DNA from 4 places in the Sodalis sp. RH20 genome. Region 1 is predicted to be linked to each of the others. Evidence: predicted binding sites of a transcription regulator. Region 1 holds the regulator's gene; each other region holds the start of a gene.
What was found. Region 1 encodes CRP, which controls carbon source genes, mostly activating them, when cyclic AMP is high. Its sites were predicted from a motif close to ATGTGANNNNNNTCACAT; they were not measured.
Positions count from the first base shown of each region.

Region 1 (5,868 bases):
GACCACCGCCAAGGCGCTGGGCGGCGGTTTCCCCATCAGCGCCATGCTGACTACGGAAGAGATCGCCTCGGTGATGAAAGTGGGCACCCATGGCACCACCTATGGCGGCAATCCCCTGGCCTGCGCGGTATCCGAGGCGGCGCTGGATGTGATTAACCAGCCGGAAGTCCTGGCGGGCATTAACGAAAGGCACGATCGTTTCGTCAGCGCGCTCCAGGCGATTGACGACAAATATCAGGTATTTTCGGATGTGCGTGGCATGGGCCTGCTGCTGGGCGCCGAACTGCGGCCGCAGTTCCATGGCCGGGCGCGCGAGTTCCTGCACGCCAGCGCCGCGCAGGGCCTGATGATCCTCAACGCCGGTCCGGACGTCATCCGTTTCGCGCCGTCGCTGGTGGTGGAGTTCGCCGATATCGAACAGGGCATGGCCCGGTTTGAACAGGCGGTGGCGCAGGTTATCGCCGCCAAACCCTAAGGCGCGCGGCGGGAGACTAATGGCTTAACCGGCGCGCCAGCCAGTTGCCGTGCTGCGGCCGCTGGCGCCAGGCTACCGATGAAATCGTATGCATCACGCCCAGATGGAACAGAATACGCCGCAGATGGCGTTCCATCAGGGTGCCGGGCAGCTCCGGCGTTTCGCCGGCGGCATCCATCACCGGGCTGTCTGAGCTTGGGCCGTCATATTCCAGCCGTTGCTGGCAGCGCTGCAGCGCCACCTCGCAAGAGGCCAGGTACTTTTGCGCCAGCGTCGGCGTCAGCATGTAGTGATCCCGCGCCAGGATGGTCATGGCATTGATGTGCTCGACGATGAACTGGCTATGGGTCACCCATAAACGCATATCGGTCAGATAGCGCGAATTAAACGCCGGTTCCCGCATCGCCTGGCTAAGCGACGTAAACAGCGCGTTGTGCGCCTGGTTGACCTTCATGCGCGCGTAGGCCAGCGCCGCCGGCTCGGGGGCGGGTTGCAGCAGCAGTCGCAGCGCGTCCTGGTCCCGCTCCAGCGCCAGATGGGCGTTTTTGCGCAGCATACCGCTTTGCCACTGCGGCCATAACCACAGCATGCCGCCGAACGCCAGCATACAGCCGATCAGCGTATCCACCAGCCTGGGCACCAGGAAATGCGCGCCGTTCAGCGACAGTAGCTGCAACGTATACACCGCGGTCACCGTCATGCCGATCATCGCCAGGCCGTAATTTTTGCGCAACACCAGGTAAGACGCCAGCGTCAGGAACAACATGCACAGCAATACCGTGCCGTCGCTCAGCCTGAATTGCAGCGTGCCGGCGGCAATCACCAACCCCGCCAACGTGCCCAGGGCCCGATGCTGGATCCGCACCCGGGTGGCGTTATAGCCGTTCTGGCTGACAAACATCACCGTCATTAAAATCCAGTAGGGTTTGGGGAGATCCAATACCAGCCCCAGGCTGCTGCCGATGGCCAGCATAATCCCAAGCCTTGCCGCGCTGCGCAGCGCCATGGATTTAAAGGAACAGTAGCTGACCAGCGCATGCCAAAACGACAGCCGCTGCTGGTTGTCGGCCATCAGGTCGCGGCGGTAAAGCGGGCGCTGGGTACGCAGCAGCCGGGCGATACGGCTGAAATGGTAATAACAAAACTGTCCGACCGGATTATCCGGATGCCGGTCGGCAATTTTTTCCAGGGCCGACAGCGCGGTGGCCATGTTAAAACGCCCCGGCTGCCGGTGATAGAGAATATCATCCGCCAGTACCCGCAACCGCGCGGCAATCAACCGGGCGTTATAGCGGATAACCGCCTCGGCGTGGCTTTGCGCCACCAGTTTTTGTACTTCGTCCGGCTGGTGCAGGCTGACGGCGATATGCTCCTGCAAATCCAGCGCCACCTGGAAAGAACGCAGCAGGCGTTTGTACTGCAGCTGATCATTGGCCGACAGCATATAAAGCTGCTGGTATACCTGGGCAATCAGATCAATCACCGCCTGCTGGCGGGCAAACAGCGGCGGCAGGGCGGTTTCCGGATCGGTATGCTGTGTCAGCAGGGTATATTTCGCCTCGATATAATCCGCCAGCTCCCGATACAGCAGGCTAAGAGATTCCCGCATCGGCTGCTCCTTCCACAACCGGAACCACAGGGCGTTGAACAGTCCGTACCAGGCGGTGCCGGCAATATACAGCAGCGGCGGCACGACGGGCGGCACATTGCCGGCCAGGCCCAGGGTAAAGATGGCGGCGATAAGCGCGGCGGGCAATAAACGGCCGTGCAGCGGGCTGATTTCACCGGTAACGCCGAACAGCAGCGCCAGGCCGAGCATCACCAAGGGCAACGGCACCGGCACGGCCAACAGCACCTGGATCAGCACGCTGCTCAGCGCGAACAGCGCACCGCCGACGGCCAGGCGCTTGAAAAACCGTTTATGCAGGGTATCGAGGCCGGCGATATTGCAGCAGGCAGGGACCAACGAAAACAGCAGGCCGTTTTGCAAGCTGCCGAATAACAGGCCGGCGGCCACCGGCAGGCATAGCACGATGGTTTGCCGCAGGGCATAGTTTACTTCAGGGTGGTAGATTAACCGGCGCCACATACTGTCAGCAAAAAAAGCGTGGTACGAAGCACCACGCCTGTATAACGGGGCTATCAGCGCGTGCCGTAAACAACAATGGTTTTACCGTGCGCGGATATAAGATTTTGATCTTCGAGCATTTTAAGAATACGTCCTACCGTCTCGCGGGAACAGCCGACAATCTGGCCGATTTCCTGACGGGTGATTTTTATCTGCATGCCGTCGGGGTGGGTCATGGCGTCGGGTTGTTTCGCCAGGTTCAACAGGGTTTGCGCTATGCGTCCGGTAACGTCCAGGAATGCCAGGTTGCCGACTTTTTCCGACGTTACCTGTAAACGACTGGCCATTTGCGCCGACAGGCGCATCAGGATATCCGGATTCACCTGAATCAGCTGCCGGAATTTTTTATACGAAATCTCGGCGACTTCACAGGCGGTTTTCGCCCGTACCCAGGCACTGCGTTCCTGACCTTCCTCGAATAGGCCGAGCTCACCGATGAAATCTCCCTGGTTAAGATAGGAGAGAATCATCTCTTTGCCTTCTTCATCCTTAATCAGCACCGCCACGGCGCCCTTAACGATGTAGTAAAGCGTTTCAGCCTTTTCACCCTGATGTATAAGTGTACTCTTCGATGGATACTTATGAATATGGCAATGAGACAGGAACCATTCGAGAGTCGGGTCTGTTTGCGGTTTGCCGAGAACCATTCGCTGTTATCCTCTTTTGTCATCGCTATCCCAGGTTCGGGACATCGTATTCCCTGTTACGGCGCTTGTATTATTCACTCTGACTCCGCGTTTAAACGGAGCGACGTAAGGGAACTTATTAGGGTCTGGTAATGTGATGTTCCGATCGATCTCTTGCCCTTTCATTATCATGAGGCCGATCCAGCCTTGTTTTTAGCATAGGTTTGAAGCAGTGTCTTCTGTTGTCTTGCTTCAGCATGAAGTATGTTCAGTAACATTGCCAGTTTTCCAACAAAAATGTAGTCTGCTGGAAAGCTTTTCATCAGGAGTATCATAATGCAGGCACGGGTCAAATGGGTAGAAGGGTTGTCTTTCATGGGCGAATCCGCCTCGGGCCACCAGGTTTTGATGGATGGGAACGCGGGCGAAAAAGCGCCCAGCCCAATGGAAATGGTATTGATGTCGGTCGGCGGCTGCAGCGCCATTGATGTGGTATCGATTTTACACAAAGCGCGGCAGGACGTCCGGGACTGCGAGGTCAAACTCACCTCCGAGCGCCGCGACGAGGCGCCGCGCCTGTTTACCCATATCAACCTGCATTTTATCGTCACCGGCGCCGGGCTGACCGACAAGGCGGTGGAGCGGGCGGTGACGCTATCGGCGGAAAAATACTGCTCGGTCTCACTGATGCTCGGCGCGTCGGTCAATATGACCCACAGCTTTGAAGTGCGCGACGAACACCACGCCCCCGCCGCCTAACCGTCCCGCCGTCACCGCACTCCAACCCGGCGTGTTCAAGGGAGAGCGCGCCAATGGGGTCGAATCGGGCATGGTTTCTCTGCCCGACCGAGCGCCCCATGGCACGGTATGCCCGCCAACACCGCGCTCAAACCCGGCGTGTTCAAGGGAGAGCGCGCCAATGGGGTCGAATCGGGCATGGTTTCTCTGCCCGACCGAGCGCCCCATGGCACGGTATGCCCGCCAACACCGCGCTCAAACCCGGCGTGTTCAAGGGAGAGCATGCCGATGGGGTCGAATCGGGCGTGGTGTTCCCGCCCGACCGAGCGCCCCACGGTATGCTAGGCCCGCCAACACCGCAGCGAATCCTGGCGTGTTCCAGGGAGAGCATGCCGATGGGGTCGAATCGGGCGTGGTGTTCCCGCCCGACCGAGCGCCCCACGGTATGCTAGGCCCGCCAACACCGCAGCGAATCCTGGCGTGTTTAAGGGAGAGCATGCCGATGGGGTCGAATCGGGCGTGGTGTTCCCGCCCGACCGAGCGCCCCAGGGTATGCTAGGCCCGCCAACACCGCAGCGAATCCTGGCGTGTTCAAGGGAAAGCATGCCGATGGGGCCGAATCGGGCGTGGTGTTCCCGCCCGATGCCTCGAGTTTACTTAATTTCCTTTCCTTCCAGCAACTGCTGTACCAGCGGCCCCATTATCAGCTCCATCGCCAGCCCCATCTTGCCCCCGGGCACCACCAGCGTATTAATATTGGAAATAAAGGAGCCTTGCAGCATCGCCAGCAGGTAAGGCAGGTCGATATGCGCCAGGCTACGGAAATGAATAACGACAAAACTTTCGTCAAGTGAGGGAATCGCCTTGGCGGCGAAAGGGTTCGACGTGTCGACGGTCGGCACCCGCTGGAAATTGATATGGGTGCGGGAAAACTGCGGCGTGATGTAGTTAATATAATCCTCCATCGACCTCACCACCGAATCCATCACCGCCTCGCGCGAATGCCCCCGCTCGCCGGTATCGCGCACCAGTTTCTGGATCCACTCCAGGTTGACGATGGGCACCACGCCCACCAGCAAATCCACGTGCTTCGCCACGTCATGGCTATCGGTTACCACGCCGCCGTGCAGCCCCTCGTAAAATAACACGTCCGTCGGTTCCGGCAACGCCTGCCAGGGCGTAAAGGTACCGGGGATCTGGTTATACGGCACCGCCTCGTCATACGTATGCAGATATTTACGCGACTGGCCGCGGCCGGTATCGCCATACTGATGAAACGTATGCTCCAACAGGCCAAAGTTATTCGCGTCCGGACCAAAGTAGCTGATATGGCGCCCTAAATCCCGCGCCTTGCGGATCGCCATATCCATTTCCGGCCGGGTAAAGTGATGAAAGCTGTCACCCTCCAGTTCGGCGGCGTGGATATTCAACTGCTGGAATATTTTACGAAACGCCAGGCTGGTGGTGGTGGTGCCCGCACCGCTGGAACCGGTAACGGCAATAATGGGGTGTTTTGTCGACATGGTAACCCTACGCTTGGTTGAATTGCGGCGTGAAGAAGTGCGCCCGGCATCAAGGCCCAGAAGTGAGTGTTAGCATATTTAGCGCTTAGGGGCCAGGGGCTTCGCTATTCGCCCGGCGTATCTCCGGCCTGGTCATTAAACCGGCCGCGCGGCATGATATTGATATTTTCATGCAATTCCGACCAGACCACCACCGCCTCGCCGCTTATCAACTGGCGTTTTACATCCTCGACCTTTTGCGCCAGTGATTTCTCCTGCTCGCCATAATCGGTGCCCTCACGCAGTACAAAGGACTCGATCAGGTTATAGAGCGTGTCAGGATCGATTTGTTCCCAGGGAATAATCACGATATTGTGTCCCGATAGTCAATAAATCAAG
Region 1 is NZ_CP178733.1:5,378,048-5,383,915, forward strand. Features, by position in the region: gene argD (bifunctional acetylornithine/succinyldiaminopimelate transaminase) at 1-475, shown strand, start outside; gene ACL2XM_RS24430 (YccS/YhfK family putative transporter) at 492-2,564, opposite strand; gene crp (cAMP-activated global transcriptional regulator CRP) at 2,618-3,250, opposite strand; gene ACL2XM_RS24440 (hypothetical protein) at 3,418-3,606, opposite strand; gene ACL2XM_RS24445 (OsmC family protein) at 3,566-3,988, shown strand; gene ACL2XM_RS24450 (phosphoribulokinase) at 4,621-5,490, opposite strand; gene ACL2XM_RS24455 (YheU family protein) at 5,595-5,837, opposite strand.

Region 2 (5,868 bases), 470 kb from region 1:
GTATCATAAAAGAGCTGCTGTCGTGCCATTTCATTTCGTTAAAATGATCACATGATAGAGGTAAGTGACCTGATGCAATAAAGTAATCTTATTGATTTTATTATCGAGACCGATGTTTACGATGCGTCTGCCGGCCCCTCGCCGGCTGGTGATAACGTTTGGGGCTTCAGTCTGACCGGCAACGGCTTTATTCCTCCGGCCTTGCCGTTGCGGTTGACGGACCGCTATGGCAATAGCGGATGTGCCTCCCTTACCCTTGATGCCGTGGATGGGTTCGATGCGCCGCGGGTTTTGTAAAAAAATGAGACCATCGGTAGGGCTTTGAGCATATTTATTCCTCGCAAAGTGGACTATCCTTACTCTGCAAACAGGACGCGTTAATTGGGTAACCAGGGAAAGGGGTGAGCTATTTTACAGGAGTAGTTGGTCATGATGTTAAGGGACAGACTGGCGCAGTTGCGCTATGCGCTGATGATTCCAGTGCTATTGATGCTGGCGCTGCAGATTACCGCCTGCGGCGACAAGGAGCCGGAGCAGCGCAAGGCGTTTATGGCGTTTTTACAAACCACCGTGCTGCCGGGCGGCGAGCGCCTGCCGACGCTGACCGACGATCAGAAAAAACAGTTCGGCACCTATGTGGCCGACTACCAGATCCTGCTGACCTTTACCCAGCAATATACCCAGGCGGTCAATGCCAGCCTGCTGCCGGTGCTGGATCAGGTCAGCCAGATCCGCGTGCCGCAGGATTATCTTACCCACCGGGTGGATTTGCAGCAGTCCGCAGGGGCACTGAATCTGCTGGGGCCGCAGATAGAACGCCTGAAAAAACAGGCGGATGACTCCCGCGCCGCGCTAAAGCAGCCCGACGACCTGAAGGCGGTATACGAACAGGCCTATACCAAGCTGGTGATTCAGCCGGCACAGCAGGTGACGCCGGTGGTGACCAGCGCGGCGCAGCTTGCGGAAACCCTGATCCAGGTGGGCAATTTCCTGAATATGCAGGGCAGCCAGGTGACCTACAGCCCCACGTCGGTGGCCTTTCCCACCCGGCTGCAGGCGACGCAATATAATGAGCTGATGGCCGGCCTGCAAAGCCAGCACCAGCAGCTGATGCAGGCGCAGACCGCCGCAGGGACGGCCCTGCGCTAATGACGCGCCGCGTTACACCAAGGTGGCCCGCCGGGTCACCTTTTTGTAACATATCCGCGTCATGATGGCTGTCGTGCGTGCGAGAAAACGCAGGTATTACAGCGGTAATTTTCTTACAGCTTTAGCTACGCAATTCCGCCTTTTAGCGTCTAAATCAGCCGCTATCGCCCTCTCTTCGCCGATGCCCGGCTGGGATGATAAATAATTTGTGATACAAATCACATTTATCAAACAAATACCCAGCAAGCAAGAGTGATCTCTATCACAATTTACCCGCCGTTAACTCCCTGAAGTTATAATTGTGGTTTTTTTTCATACGGAATTTGTGATGAATATCACCGATATAGGGGATAAACAGGGGGTGACATGGTGATATTCGTCACAGTTACGCCGCTGAGTACGCATTCGGCACGCAGCGTGGTAGAGTCCCGCTGCTTATAGAACTACCGACAGAGAATGCAACACTGTCGCAACAATTTTCACGCGCCCTTATTGTCCGGCGCGTATCAATAGGGGTGTTTTTTATGTCTTCTTCGGATATCAAGGTCAGAGTACAAAATTTTGGCCGTTTCCTGAGCAATATGGTGATGCCGAATATCGGCGCCTTTATTGCCTGGGGGATTATCACCGCGCTGTTCATCCCCACCGGGTGGACACCCAACGCGACGCTGGCTAAATTAGTCGGCCCGATGATCACCTACCTGCTGCCGTTGCTGATCGGTTATACCGGCGGACGGCTGGCCGGCGGCGAACGCGGCGGCGTGGTGGGCGCCATTACCACCATGGGCGTGATTGCCGGGGCGGATATGCCGATGTTCCTCGGCGCCATGCTGGCCGGTCCGTTGGGCGGCTGGGCGATTAAACGTTTTGACCGTATGGTGGACGGCAAGATCAAAAGCGGCTTCGAGATGTTGGTCAACAACTTCTCCGCCGGCATCATCGGCATGATCCTGGCGATTATCGCCTTCCTGGCCATCGGGCCGCTGGTTGAAATCCTGTCCCATATCCTGGCGGCGGGCGTGAACCTGATGGTACGCCACGATTTATTGCCGCTGGCCTCGATCTTTGTCGAACCGGCAAAAATCCTGTTCCTGAATAACGCCATCAACCACGGCATCTTCTCGCCGTTGGGCATCCAGCAGGCTACCGCCACCGGCAAATCAATTTTCTTCCTGATTGAAGCCAACCCGGGTCCGGGCATGGGCGTGCTGATTGCCTACATGATTTTCGGTCGCGGCAACGCCAAACAGTCCGCCGGCGGCGCGGCCATCATCCATTTCCTGGGTGGTATCCACGAAATCTATTTCCCTTACGTGCTGATGAACCCGCGTCTGCTGATAGCGGTAATCCTCGGCGGCATGACCGGCGTGTTTACCCTGAGCGTGCTGCACGGCGGCCTGGTTTCCCCCGCGTCGCCGGGTTCCATCCTGGCGGTGCTGGCCATGACGCCTAAAGGCGCCTATTTTGCCAATATTACCGCGGTAGTCGCGGCGTTTGCCGTGTCCTTCGTTATCGCCTCGATCCTGCTGAAAAGCATGAAGGCCAAGGAAGGGGACGACCTTGAAGACGCCACCCGTCGTATAAAAGATATGAAAGCGCAGTCCAAAGGCATGGCCGCGCCGGTTACCGCCGGCGCCACCGGCGACCTGGCTTCGGTACGTAAAATCATCGTGGCCTGCGATGCCGGCATGGGCTCCAGCGCCATGGGCGCCGGGGTACTGCGTAAAAAAGTCAAGGAAGCCGGGCTGACCAATATCAGCGTGACCAACACGGCCATCAACAGCCTGCCTGAGGATGTTGACCTGGTGATCACCCACCGCGACCTGACCGAGCGGGCCATGCGCCACGCCCCGCAGGCGCAGCATATCTCGCTGACCAACTTCCTGGACAGCGGGCTGTATACCGATCTGGTGGCGCGTCTGGTTGCGGTGCAAAAGACCGAAACCAATCAGAATAAAGTCATCACCACCCTGGACGACAGCTTCGAAGACAGCGAGCAGAACCTGTTCCGCCTGACCGCGGCCAATATCTTCCTCGGACGTCAGGCCGACAATAAGGAACAGGCAATCCGTTTTGCCGGTGAGCAACTGGTCAACGGCGGTTACGTGCTGCCGGAGTATGTGGAAGCGATGCTGGATCGTGAAAAGCTGACCTCCACCTACCTGGGCGAGTCCATTGCGGTTCCCCATGGCACCATCGAGGCCAAGGATAAGGTGCTGCGCACCGGCGTGGTATTCTGCCAGTATCCGGCGGGCGTGCGTTTCGGTGATGAGGAAGACGATATTGCCCGTCTGGTGATTGGTATCGCCGCGCGCAATAACGAGCACATCCAGGTCATTACCAGCCTGACCAACGCGCTGGACGACGATGCGGTTATCCAACGCCTGATCAACACCACCGACGTAGATGAAGTGCTTGAGCTGCTCAAAGGCGGCAAAACGGCCTAACCACAGCGCGGGCGATGGAAACGGTTGTATTTGAGAGGGGGCCTGCGTTGGCCCCTTTTTAACTAAGAGAATCCAAGGTTAAATCTATGAAAGCATTACATTTCGGAGCAGGTAATATCGGACGCGGCTTTATCGGTAAATTATTGGCCGATGCCGGGGTGGACGTGGTGTTTGCCGACGTTAACCAAACGGTGCTTGACGCCTTGAACGCCAGGCATGAATACGAGGTCCATGTCGTGGGCGAGCAGTCCCATGTGGAAAGGGTCCGGGGCGTCAGCGCCGTTAACAGCACCGGCGCGGAAGTGGTGGCATTGATAGCCGACGTTGATTTGGTAACCACCGCCGTAGGGCCGCAGATCCTGGAACGCATCGCCGGTACCGTCGCCAAAGGGTTGATCGCGCGCCATGACGCGGGCAATACCCGGCCGCTGAATATTATCGCCTGTGAAAATATGGTGCGCGGCACCAGCCAGTTGAAACAGCATGTCTTAAAGGCACTGCCCGAGCAGTATCACGCCTGGGTGGCGCAGCACGTCGGTTTCGTCGATTCCGCGGTGGATCGCATCGTACCCCCGGCCGAAGCCGGAACCCAGGATCCGCTGGCGGTGACGGTGGAAACCTTTAGCGAATGGATTGTGGATAAAACCCAGTTCATCGGCGAGCCGCCGGCTATCGCCGGCATGGAGCTGACCGATAACCTGATGGCGTTTGTCGAACGTAAGCTGTTTACGCTTAACACCGGCCATGCCATCACCGCCTATCTGGGCCAGCATGCCGGGCATAAGACCATCCGCGACGCGATCCTCGACCCCGACATCCGCCAGGTGGTGAAAGGCGCCATGGAAGAAAGCGGCGCGGTGCTGATTAACCGTTACGGTTTTGAAGCCGCGAAACACGCCGCCTATATCAATAAGATCCTGCAGCGCTTTGAGAATCCCTATTTACATGACGACGTAGAGCGCGTCGGCCGCCAGCCGCTGCGTAAGCTCAGCGCCGGCGACCGGTTGATCAAACCGCTGCGCGGCACCATGGAATACGGCCTGCGCCACGACAACCTGCTTAAGGGCATCGCCGCCGCCATGCATTATCATAGCGAGCAGGATCCCCAGGCGCAGGAATGGGCGGCATTGCTGGAAAAATCAGGCCCCGGAGCGGCGCTGGCGCAGGTCTCCGGTCTTGAGGAAGACGGCGAGGTGGTAGCGCAGGTGGTGGATCTTTATAACGCCATGCAATGATGATGAAGATCCGGAGGCGGGCAATATCCCGCCTCCGGGGGTTACATGGTGTTCGGTGATGACGGAAAATACTCAACTGTACGAAAACCAGGTCCTCGAACAACTGAACGCCGGCACAACGGTCAGGGATTTGATGGGCGCGGCGGTGGAATTATTGGCCGAGGCGGTCAATATTCTGGTGCTGCAAATCTTTCGCAAGGATGATTACGCGGTAAAATATGCCGTGGAGCCGCTACTGATTGGCGCCGGTCCGCTGGGCGAACTACCGGTGCGCCTGAAGCTGGTATACGCCCTGGGCGTTATCAGCCGACAGGAGTATGAGGACGCCGAGCTGCTGATGGCCTTGCACGAGGCCTTGCAGGACGATCCCAAGGAATACCGGTTTACCGACGATGAAATCCTCGGCCCGTTCAGCGAACTGCACTGCGTCGCGGCGTTCCCGCCGTTGCCGGAATTTTCCCGCGTACCGGCGGATGACGCGCTGGTGCGTATGCAGCAGCAGCGCTACCAGCAGATTGTCCGTTCCACCATGGTGCTGTCGACCACCGAGTATTTAGTCCGCATCAGCGCGAAAAAAGCCTTCACTGACAAGTTGTTACTGAAATAAGCCTGCTTCAGGGAGCAACGGTACCTGAAATGCAAACGTCCCGGCCGTAAGGCCGGGACGTTTGCGATCAACCGAACCATCCCGCGGGATGGTTTTTACATTTAACGGACGCCGGTTATTTGGCTTCGCCGAAACGTTTGGCCGCTTCGTCCCAGTTCACCACGTTCCAGAAGGCCTTGATATAGTCCGGGCGACGGTTTTGATATTTCAGGTAGTAGGCATGTTCCCACACGTCCAGGCCCAGGATCGGGTAGCCGGAGGTGCCGGCGATGGCTTCGCCCATCAGCGGGTTGTCCTGGTTGGCGGTGGAGACCACGGCCAGTTTACCGTCTTTCAATACCAGCCAGGCCCAGCCGGAACCAAAACGGGTGGCGGCGGCTTTTTCAAACGCTTCCTTGAACGCGTCGACGGAACCCAGATCGCGCTCAAT
Region 2 is NZ_CP178733.1:4,905,838-4,911,705, forward strand. Features, by position in the region: gene ACL2XM_RS22350 (DUF3053 domain-containing protein) at 433-1,149, shown strand; gene ACL2XM_RS22355 (PTS mannitol transporter subunit IICBA) at 1,674-3,596, shown strand; gene ACL2XM_RS22360 (mannitol-1-phosphate 5-dehydrogenase) at 3,683-4,831, shown strand; gene ACL2XM_RS22365 (MltR family transcriptional regulator) at 4,890-5,438, shown strand; gene sodA (superoxide dismutase [Mn]) at 5,554-5,868, opposite strand, start outside.
Region 2: a site for CRP is predicted at 1,400-1,417, ahead of ACL2XM_RS22355 (PTS mannitol transporter subunit IICBA). Genes of this name have one in related genera too.

Region 3 (5,868 bases), 1.1 Mb from region 1:
GTGCCGTGTACGTTGAGGTAATCGATCGGGGTATCGACGTCTTTCAGCGCCATCTGCATGCAGCGGATAGCCCCTTCCCCGGAAGGCGCCACCATGTCGGCGCCGTCGGAGTTGGCGCCGTACCCGATAATTTCGCCATAGATATGCGCGCCGCGCGCCAGCGCGTGTTCCAATTCTTCCACCACGACGATACCGCCGCCGCCGGCGATGACGAAACCGTCGCGGTTGACGTCATAGGTACGGGACGCCCTGGCCGGGGTCTCGTTGTAGCGGGTAGACAGCGCGCCCATGGCGTCGAATTCGCAGGCCATTTCCCAGCACAATTCCTCGCCGCCGCCGGCAAACACCACGTCCTGCTTGCCCAGTTGGATCATTTCCACCGCGTTGCCGATACAGTGCGCGGAGGTGGAGCAGGCGGAGCTGATGGAATAGTTGACGCCACGGATTTTAAACGGCGTCGCCAGGCAGGCGGACACGCCGGAAGCCATGGCCTTGGTGACCATATAGGGGCCGACGCCGCGCAGGCCGCGCGCACGCATGCCGTCGGAACCGGCAACCTGGTTGCGCGGCGAGCCGCCGCCGGAACCGACGATGAGGCCGGTGCGATCGTTGGAAACCTGCTCGGGGCTTAGCCCGGAATCCTGGATAGCCTGCTCCATGGAAAGGTAGGCATAAATGGAGGCATCACTCATGAAGCGCGCAATTTTACGATCGATCAGCCCGTTAGTATCAAGTTTAATATCCCCCCACACATGGCTGCGCATACCGGAATCTTTCAATTCCTGGGAAAAAGTGATTCCGGAGCGGCCTTGTTGCAGAGATGCCAGGACTTCTTTCTGGTCATTACCAATACTCGATAAGATCCCCAGGCCGGTAATCACTGCACGTTTCATTTAATACCTCTTGTATTTATATATAAGATTCTGTGACGCACTTTAGCGTACAGTTGTACGCTGAACAAGTCCGATCAGACGAAGTTTGCAAAATTTGCGCCGCAAAGCACACCTCGTTAAAATCTCAACATTTCTTGACAAAAGAGCCTTACGCCGTGAATCGCGCGCCTATCTGCAACGCCATCCTTAATTGGAATGAAGACGGTACACCTGTATCCCGACAGTTTGATGACATCTACTTTTCCAGCCAGGATGGACTGGAAGAAACCCGCTATGTTTTTTTAGCCGGCAACGGACTGCCGGAGCGGTTTGCACAACATACGCGGGCATCGTTGGTGGTGGCGGAAACCGGCTTCGGCACCGGACTTAACTTTCTGGCGCTGTGGCAGGCCTTTGACCAGTTCAGACGGCGGCGGCCCGACGCGCCGCTGCGACGCCTGCACTTTATCAGCTTCGAGCAGTTCCCCCTGAAAATCGAGGATATGGCGCAGGCCCACGCGCGCTGGCCGGAGCTGGCCGGCTATGCCGCCGGGCTGCGCAGCCTTTGGCCGTTGCCGACGCCCGGTTGCCACCGGCTGATCCTGGCGGACGGCGCCGTCACGCTGGATTTATGGTACGGCGAGATCAACGCGTTGCTGCCGCTTCTGGACGACAGCCTGTCCGGCCGGGTGGATGCGTGGTTCCTGGACGGCTTCGCCCCGGCGAAAAACGCCGGCATGTGGAGCGAAGCCTTGTTTCACGCCATGGCGCGATTCGCCGCGCCGCAGGGGACCTTCGCCACCTTTACCGCCGCGGGATTTGTGCGGCGCGGCCTGCGCCAGGCGGGATTTACCGTCCTTAAGCCGCCGGGTTTCGGCCGCAAGCGGGAAATGCTGGCCGGCAGCCTGGCCGCGCCGCTGGCGACAGCGCCGCGCGCGCCCTGGTACGTCCGGCGCCCCGCGCGCGACCCGCTTGAGGTGGCGATTATCGGCGGGGGAATTGCCGGCGCCCTGGCGGCGGAGGCCCTGCAGCGCCGCGGGTCGCGGGTGACTCTTTATTGCGCCGATAGCGGCCCGGCCCAGGGGGCGTCAGGCAATCGCCAGGGCGCCTTATATCCACTGCTGAATAATGAGGATGACGAGCTGGCGCAGTTTTTTGCCATCGCTTTTCCTTTCGCGCACCACTATTACCAGGAGTGCGCACGCCAGGGGGTCATCTTTGAGCACCAGTGGTGCGGCGTCACGCAACTGGCCTATGACGACCGATCCCGGCGCAAGCTGCGGCAAATCCTGGCCACGGACTGGCCCGCGCAGCTCATCAGCGCGGTGGCCTGCGAAGACATGCCCGCGCTGACCGGGCTTGCCACCGGCAGCGGCGGGGTCACCTATCCGCTGGGAGGCTGGCTCAACCCCGCCCAATTCACCGCCGGCATCATCGCGCGCGCGCAGTCCCGCGGCATGGCGGTGCACTACGGCCATGAGGTGCGGGGATTAAACGCCGGCGCGGACGATTGGTTGCTGGATTTCGGCGCGGGGCGCCAGGCCCGCCATGCCACGGTGGTGCTGGCCGCCGGGCACCGCATGCTGCAATGGCCGATTACCGCCCCGCTGCCGTTGACCAGCGTGCGCGGGCAGGTCAGCTATGTTCCCGACCAGCCGGCACTGCGGACCTTGAAGCAGGTGCTGTGTTATGACGGTTACCTGACGCCCGCAAGCCCCGGCTTTCGCACCCACTGCCTGGGCGCCAGCGCCCGGCGCGACGACGAGGACATGACTTACCGCCCCGATGAGCAGCGGGCCAACCGCGACCGGTTAATCGCCTGCCTGCCCGGGCAATCCTGGGCACAGTGCGTTGATGTCAGCGCCGGCGAGGCACGCGCCAGCATACGCAGCAGCGCCAGGGATCATCTGCCCATGCTGGGCGGCGTGCCGGATTTTGCCGCCACCCAACGCGCGTATGGCGATCTGCCCGGACGCCTGCTGGCCGGCGAGGCGGTGGCGGACGCGCCGGTGTATGCCAATCTGTTTATGCTGGGCGGCCTGGGGTCGCGCGGTTTATGCACCGCCCCCTTGGCGGCAGAGATCCTGGCCGGCCAGATATTCGGCGAGCCACTGCCGCTAAACCTGGCACAGTCGGCGGCATTAAGTCCCAATCGTTTTTGGCTGCGTAAAGTGTTAAAGGGGCGTGAAATATAAATCCACTTCGGTAAAAGAAGATATTATATTCACCCGGTTAAATGAATACTGATATTTCTCTGGGTGAATGATATTTACCAAAATAGAAATTATCCTGCGGATGAATCCATGATTAAAACCCCACCCAAAACTCATACCCATTCTGCCGGGGACCGGTTTTACGCCGGGCGCAGGCGGTTAAAATGGCGACTGTTGTTATACCTATTACACCTCTGAGAAATGAATGCTTTTACAATTGGTATGATATCTTGTGCGTAATCCTCCTTTATAGTGTGATCAATATCACATTTAAGCGTCCATAGAATGTTGATTCTACCCGTGGGATGATTTTTCTCCAAAAGTTAAAGGACCAATAACTATAACCGCAAGAATAATCATAACGTATTGATTTTTAATATTTTATTTTATTAATTTTCATAAAATCGCACCTACCTGGATGCATGCGATTTGTGATAATAATCTCATTTAACAAAAATCATAATGCTCATACATAAATTTACAATAGTTGCAGTTGTTAATAATCCATAAAATGGCGGCGCTAAAAAGATGATTTTTCATTTAACTGGAGATGAATGATGATAAGAATAAAAAAACTCACGGTTTGGCAAAAAATGGGTTTTGGCATGGGAGATGCCGCATGTGGCATCGTTTATTCGTCGGTAACCATGTTTCTGACTTATTTTTACACGGATATATATGGTATATCAGCGGCCGCGGTCGGCATTATGTTCCTGGTAACCCGTATTTTAGATGCAGTATCGGATCCGCTGACAGGCTTATTAGCGGATCGGGTACGCACCCGATGGGGACATTTCCGGCCCTGGCTGGTATGGTTTGCCGTTCCATATGCCGTTATTGCGGTGCTCACTTTTACCACGCCCGAACTCACCGGCACCGGCAAACTAGTCTATGCCTATATTACCTATACGCTGTTAATGCTGTTCTATACCTTTATCAATATTCCTTATTGCTCTCTCGGCGGGGTCATCACTTCGGATGAAAAAGATCGCCTTTCCGCCCAATCCTATCGTTTTACCATTTCATCGGCGGCGGGTTTGGTGGTTTCCATCGGCACATTATGGCTGGTGGACTGGTTCGGCAAAGGAAATAAACAACTGGGCTATCAATGTACGATGGCGGTCATGGGTGTCCTCGCGGTCATTATGCTGTTTATCTGTTTTTTTACTACCCAGGAACAAATCAACCCGCAGGCACGCGGCAATGAAACCGTATTAAGCGATCTAAAAAATCTGCTATCCAACGATCAGTGGCGCATCGTGGCCATCATCACGTTCTTTTCCAGCATGGCCGGCGTCATGCGCAGCGCCGCCACGCTCTATTACGCCACTTACCTAATGCTTGATCCGCAGCATTCCGACCTGACAGGCACGGCGATGAAAACGGCGTTTATTACCACCAGCGTCGTAGGCACCATTCTCGGCGCAATGGCAGCCGGCTTTTTCGCTAAACGCTTTAATGCGGTCAGCATGTTTAAAAACATTAATTTACTGTTGGTTCTCACCGGCGTGATTATGTTCTTTATGCCGCCGAAATGGCTAAGCGTCGTGTTCCCGCTTTATTTCCTGATTGGCTTTTTCCATCAAATGTATCAGCCCTTTAAATGGAATATGATGGCCAATGCCGCGGATTACGGTGAATGGAAAACCGGCCGGCGCATAACCGCCCTTTCTTTCTCCGGCAATTTGTTCGCGCTGAAACTGGGCATGGCGGTGGCGGGCGCGCTGGTGGGATTTTCCCTGGGTTGGTTTGGCTACCAGGCCGGATCGACGACACAAAGCGCTCTGGCCACCACCGGCATCATCGGTTTGCTGACCGTCGGCCCCAGCCTGTCTTACCTGGTCTTATATTGGCTGACCCGTTTCTATAAGCTCGATGATAAAACCATGGCAAATATCCAGGCGGACCTGGCGCAGCGCCAGCTGATACCGCAGGCCGCGGCCGGCGATATCATTATTACCGGTGACGAGCCGCTGGCGAATCGCCTTTAATGGGCGGTACTGCGTCGCGGCGACATTTATCTTCGTCAAAGGACATTAATCATGCATGACAATGAGCTTTCCCCGTGGCGCCCCGATCGGGGTGACGGAACTTATCAGAATCCAGTGCTACATGCCGATTATTCGGACCCGGACATTGTACGCGTCGGAGATGATTTTTATCTGGTGGCCTCCAGTTTTAATCATATGCCCGGGCTGCCGATCCTGCACTCCACCGACCTGGTCAACTGGCAAATCGTTAACCATGTATTACCGTGCCTGGCATTGCCGGGGTATGACGCCTTTCAGCCGGGGAAAGGAGTTTGGGCGCCCAGCATCCGCTATCACGCCGGCCTGTTTTGGGTGTTTTTCAGCACACCTGACGAGGGCATTTTTATGTGCCGAACAACCGACCCGCTGGGAGAATGGTCAGCGCCGCACTGTCTGAAACAGGCTAAAGGCTGGATCGATCCCTGCCCCTTCTGGGACGACGACGGCCGGGCATGGTTGGTTCATGCCTTTGCTTATAGCCGTAGCGGCATAAAACATCGGCTGCAGCTGTGCGCCATGTCGCCGGATGGCCAGACCCTGCTGGACGAAGGACAAGCGCTTTATGACGGCAGCGCCGACTTGCCGACCCTTGAAGGGCCTAAACTGTACAAGCGCCACGGCTGGTATTATATCTTCGCCCCGGCCGGCGGCGTGGCCACCGGCTGGCAGGCGGTGCTGCGCGCGCGCAGCATCCAGGGTCCTTATGAAGCAAGAAAAATCTTGAGCCAGGGCAATACCGCAGTCAACGGTCCG
Region 3 is NZ_CP178733.1:521,202-527,069, reverse strand. Features, by position in the region: gene fabB (beta-ketoacyl-ACP synthase I) at 1-893, opposite strand, end outside; gene mnmC (bifunctional tRNA (5-methylaminomethyl-2-thiouridine)(34)-methyltransferase MnmD/FAD-dependent 5-carboxymethylaminomethyl-2-thiouridine(34) oxidoreductase MnmC) at 1,049-3,067, shown strand; gene ACL2XM_RS02515 (glycoside-pentoside-hexuronide (GPH):cation symporter) at 3,643-5,076, shown strand; gene ACL2XM_RS02510 (glycoside hydrolase 43 family protein) at 5,128-5,868, shown strand, end outside.
Region 3: a site for CRP is predicted at 3,515-3,532, ahead of ACL2XM_RS02515 (glycoside-pentoside-hexuronide (GPH):cation symporter). Genes of this name have one in related genera too.

Region 4 (5,868 bases), 490 kb from region 1:
CGCTTAAGCGGGCGAACCAGGCGGCGGATTTTTTCGGCTGCCGGCGCAACTGTTGCTGCAGGTCGATTTCAATCAGACCATAGCGGTTTTTAAACGCGTTCATCGGCGAAACATTATCGGTAAACGCCCAGAGCATATAACCCAGGCAGCGCGCGCCCTCCTCCCGGGCTTTTAACGCCCAGTACAGATGTTCGGCGATAAAGTCGATGCGGTAATCATCCTGGATCACGCCGGCGGGGTCTTTAAAGCGTTCCTCATGTTCAACGCCCATGCCGTTTTCGGCGATAAACCAGGGCATATCCGGATAATCGCGGTTCATCCGCTGCGCCATGTCATAGACAATCCGGGGATGGATTTCCCAGCCGCGCGAGGGATTCATCCGCCGTCCCGGCAGCTCGAACGGCTCATAATAATATGCCGGATGGAACGGGGTATTGTCATTCCACTGGCGGCTGGGGGCCTTGACCCGATGGGGATAATAAAGATTAATCCCCACCTCATGCACCGGATAACGGCGGATAATATCCAGTTCCTGCGCGTCGTACTGCCACTCGACCCCATGGCGGCGCAGCAGTTCCATTAACTCCGGTGGATAGACGCCCAGCAGCAGCGGATCGAGGAATACCCGGTTATAAAACAGATCGTAGAGATGCGCCGCCCGCTGGTCATGGGGAGCGCTGGAACGGGCATAGGTCACCTCCGGATTAAGGATAACCCCGAGCGATCCGCCGCCGCGCCGGTAGCCTTGTTCTTCAAACAACTGTACCAGCCGGGCGGTGGCGAGGATTTTATGATGGTTCCACTGCATCCATTTATGGGTATTCTGTTCATAGGGATAACGCAGGGCATCCAGGTAAACCCGGGTCTGCACCACGATCGGCTCGTTAAAGGAAAACCAGCGCTTCACCTTGCCGGCATAACGCGCGAACACTTTTTCCGCGTAACGGACAAACAGTTCCACCACCCGCTTCGACTGCCAGCCGCCATAGTGTTCCAACAGGCAGGCCGGCAGTTCGTAATGCTCCAGGCAGATCATCGGCTCAATACCCTGCCTGATCATCACATCAAGAAAATTATCGATATAGGCCGCATAGTCTTCATCGACAATCACCTGCTCGTGATCCACCAGGAAACGCGACCAGTTGATCGAGGTGCGGTAATGCGTCAGCCCGGCCTGCTTCATCAGCGCCACGTCTTCGGCGTAGCGATGGATAAAATCGGTGGCCACCGCCGGACCATAGCCGTTATGCCAGACGTGGCGGTCCTGCTGGTACCACAGGTCGAGATAAGAATCCTGGCCCGGCTTCTTGCCGCTCCAGCCCTCGGTTTGCCAGGCGGACGCCGCGGCGCCCAGGATAAAATCCGCCGGGATGGCGATGCTAACCTTGCTCATGTCCGTCCTCACGATGACTTAAGGGTTTGCGCGCGGGATGCTTCGCTCATTTCCGCCGCCAGCTGCGCCTGGTCCGCGCGGCGCGACGCCACCTGGACAAAAGGCAGATAGATCAGGAACGACACCACGATGCAGCACAGCTGCGTAATCACCGCGCCCATCGATCCGGCGGTGGACAGCCAGGCGTTAATCAGCGGCGGCGTGGTCCAGGGCACCATCACCACCGCCTTGTCGGCAAAACCCAGGCTGGTGGCGAAATAGCCGATGGTGCCGGTGACCAGCGGCGTAATAATAAAAGGAATGGCCAGGATCGGATTAAGCATGATCGGCATGCCGAAGATCACCGGTTCGTTAATATTAAACACCGAGGGGCCAAGGGATAATTTAGCGATTTCTTTCATCTCCTTGCGCTTGGACGTAAACAATACCGCCATTAATAAACCGATGGTCAGGCCGGAACCGCCGATGCTCATATACACATCCCAAAACGGCATGGTAATGATATTGGGAATATCCTTGCCCTGTTCAAACGCGGTCATATTGACGGTAATGGCGCCGAGCAATAAAGGTTCGCGAATCGGCTTAATCATTTGGTTGCCGTGAATGCCGATGACCCAGAACATCTGGGCGACGAACATCAGCACCAGGATGCCCGGCAGGCTTTGCACCACCGATTCCAGCGGCTGCTGTACCACCTTATATACCGCATCGTACAGATACATGCCGGTCACGCGCTGGAAGACGAACCCAAAGGTCGCCAGCAGCAGCACGGTGATAATGGCCGGGATCAGGGCGGTAAAAGACGCGGACACATTGGGCGGCACGGTATCCGGCATCTTGATGCGGAATTTATCCACCTTTTCCAGGCGCGAATAAACCTCCACCGATAAAATCGCCATAAACATGCCGAGGAACAGGCTCTTGGTATCCGAAAACTGCCGCGCCAGCACGTCCTTGACCACCATCATCTGGTCGCCGACCATTAACTGCAGCGTGGTCGGCGTGACGGCGATAAAACAAATTACCGCCAGCAGCCCGGGAAATAAGGTGCGTGACCCATTAAGCCGGCCCAGCTCGATACCGATTAGGAATACCGCGCCGATGGTTAAAAAATTCAGGGTGGCGTAGTTAATACTGCTCATAATAGGCTTGAGCGTCGCCAGCGGCGCGAAGAAACTAAAACTGGCGAGGCCGTTAACCGGATCGAGCACCATATTGGAGATCAACACCGAAAACGCGCCGACAATGATGACCGGCATTAAGGTAATAAATGCCGCCTTGATCGCCATAATATAGCGAAAGCTATTAAATTTAGTGGCAAACGATCCCAGAGAATCGATCATACGATCCTTAAATGACATGACACCACCTCATCATCAGTGAGTTAAGCCTATTGATATGCACGTTTGCCGGTAGCCGGCAGGTTTTATTGTGGGTTTGGCATACCAAAAACTAGCGTAACTGAATTTATTTTCTGTGATCATGCTCTCACAAGCCAACATTGGAATTCCAATATGATGAAATTACCAAATTTGGTATACCAATAGAGGTGGCGAATGGAAGATTTTGAACAAACCGTAATGGAATTGCTGATTAACGCCGGCGAAGCCCGTTCCGAGAGCATGAGCGCCATCCAGTCGGCGCGGGAACGCAACTGGGACGAGGCGCGGGAGAGGATGGACGCGGCGCGCCAGGCCTCGCGCCGCGCCCACGCCATCCAGACGCGGCTTATCGGGCTGGATGAGGGGACGGGCAAGGTGCCGGTCAATTTAATCATGGTCCACGCGCAGGATCATTTGATGACCGCCATGCTGTGCCAGGATCTGGCGCAGGAATTTATCCTGATGCGCCGCGAGCTGGCGGACCTGGCCGCGCGCTGATCCGCACGGGCCTTAAGCCGCGCCGGCGGCGAATGGCCGGCGCGGCCTGAAGCCCGCGGCCATGTCGGTGCAGAACGGTGTTTTAATTTTTAACACTCTTTTAGCGGCCAACCGTTGGCTTCGCTGCGGGGGGAGGATATGATGCGAATCACCACTTTCTTTTAACATATAAACTACCATGTCGTTTCATTCTCCTAAAGAAGTCGCAGCAATCGCTGTGCAAACGGGCGCCACCAAAAGCCGCGCGCCGCTCCCCTATTTACTGGTGCTCGGCTGTCTGGCCGGTGCGTATATCGCGATAGGTTTTATGCTGGATATCCATGTGACCGCCAGCCTGCCCGCCGACTGGGGGTCGTTCGGCGTCTTTTTAGGGGCGGCGGTGTTCCCGGTGGGGCTGGTGCTGACGCTTATCGCCGGAGGAGAACTCCTGACCGGCAATATGATGACGCTGCCTATTGCCTGGCTGGCGCGGCAAATCTCTTTTATGTCGCTGATGCGCAACTGGTTCTGGATTACCGTCGCCAACTTCGCCGGCAGCATTTTGATTGCGTGGTTTTTCGGCCACGTGCTCGGCCTGACCGAAGGCGCGTTCCTGGCCAAAACCGCGGCCACCGCCCAGGCAAAGATTTCCGCCGATTTCCTGCACGCCTTTATTTCCGGCATCGGCTGCAACTGGCTGGTGAGCCTGGCGGTATGGCTGGCATACAGCGGCAAGGATGTGGCCAGTAAGATCCTGGGTATCTGGTTTCCGATCATGGCGTTTGTCGATCTCGGCTTCCAGCACGTGGTGGCCAATATGTTCGTGATTCCGGCGGCGATTTTTGCCGGGCAGGCGACCTGGGCGCAGTACTGGGGCAACTTCCCCGGCGTGTTCCTGGGCAACGCCGCCGGCGGCGCCATCTTTGTCGCGCTGGTCTATTATATTGCCTATCGCCCCATGGCGTCCGACACCGCGGCCGCGGCGCCGTTGCCGGCGGCCGGGCGCAGCAAAGCCTGAGTTCCCGGGTACCGCCGCGCCGCCGGCGAAGACCCCGCCGTTTTGGGTTACAAGCGTTCCAGCGCCAGCAGCTCGTCCAGCGTCTGGCGGCGGCGGATCAGGCGCGGGCGGCCCTGCGTGAACAAGACTTCGGGCAGCAGCGGGCGGGTATTGTAATTGGACGACATTGAGGCGCCGTAGGCGCCGGTATCATGGAACACCAGGTAATCCCCCACCCGGGCGGCGGGCAATGGCCGCGGCTCGATGCCGCCGCCGGCCAGCTGGGTAAACACATCCCCCGATTCGCACAGCGGGCCGCCCACCACCGTCGCTATTTCCGCCCGGCCGTCCGGCTCGCCGCCGTCGGCCGGGATCAGCGAAATATGGTGATAGCTGCCGTACATCGCCGGGCGCATCAGATCGTTGAAACCGGCGTCCACCAGCACGAAATGGCGACTGCCCATCTCCTTGACCGCCTGCACCTGCGCCACCAGCGCGCCGGATTCCGCCACCAGGAAACGCCCCGGCTCGATTTCCAGCGTCACCGGATGGCCCAGATGGTCGCTGATTTCACGGCGCGCGGCATCCCACAGGCCAAAGTAATGCCCGGTGTTGATCGCCTCCTCGCCAAACCGGTACGGCACCGACAGCCCGCCGCCGGCGGAAATGGCGTGGACATCCTGGCCGGAGGCGATAACTTCCCGCACCATCGCCGCGCAGACCTGGCGCAAATGGTCATAATCTACGCCAGATCCGATATGCATATGCAGGCCGACGAGCTTTAAGCCGTAGCGCCGGATTTGCGCGATGGCCAGCGGCAGGTCGGCATACCAGATCCCGTGCTTGCTGTTTTCGCCGCCGGTATTGGTTTTCTGGCTATGGCCGTGGCCGAAGCCGGGGTTAATGCGCAGCCATACCGCATGCCCGGGCGAATGCCGCCCCAGTTGTTCCAGCATATCCACCGAACCGGCGTTGACCGGGATGGCGAGCTCCACCACCCGCTGCAGGGTCGGGCGGTCAAAGACATCGGCGGTGAACACCATATCAGCCGGCTGTTGTCCCGGGCGGTAGCCCGCCGCCAGCGCCCGCTCGATTTCACCCAGGGACACGGCATCGACCTTTACCCCCTGCTCGCGCATCAGGCTCAGGATATGGATGTTGGAGCAGGCCTTCTGGGCAAAACGAATGACGTCGAACTGCCGCAGCTGGCGGATGCGCTCGCTAATCACTTCGGCTTCATAGGCCCACACCGGGCCGCCGTATTGCCGGGCCAGTTGCCGCAAATTGACCGCGTTAAGCGCGCTTTGGGTGTGAAAAAGGTTATGTGGCATGGGGTTCCCGTCGGTGTTACCGCTTTGAGCCTATTTTTATCTATTACTGGCTATCGATAAAATATCTATTTTAGCGTCAGCTATTCACCTATGATATGGGTTTAGGGGCCGGGAGCGGTATTATGGCGGCAATTTCGTTGCGACATATCGATATCTTTCACGCGGTGATGACCACCGGCAATCTTACCGAGGCGGCGGCGCTGCTCCATACCTCGCAGCCCACGGTCAGCCGGGAGCTGGCGCGCTTCGAGCATTTGCTGCGCATGACGCTGTTCGAGCGGATTAAAG
Region 4 is NZ_CP178733.1:5,864,888-5,870,755, reverse strand. Features, by position in the region: gene ACL2XM_RS26840 (glycoside hydrolase family 1 protein) at 1-1,393, opposite strand, end outside; gene ACL2XM_RS26835 (PTS sugar transporter subunit IIC) at 1,402-2,754, opposite strand; gene ACL2XM_RS26830 (PTS lactose/cellobiose transporter subunit IIA) at 2,950-3,273, shown strand; gene ACL2XM_RS26825 (formate/nitrite transporter family protein) at 3,452-4,270, shown strand; gene lysA (diaminopimelate decarboxylase) at 4,318-5,580, opposite strand; gene ACL2XM_RS26815 (LysR family transcriptional regulator) at 5,703-5,868, shown strand, end outside.
Region 4: a site for CRP is predicted at 2,868-2,885, ahead of ACL2XM_RS26835 (PTS sugar transporter subunit IIC). Genes of this name have one in related genera too.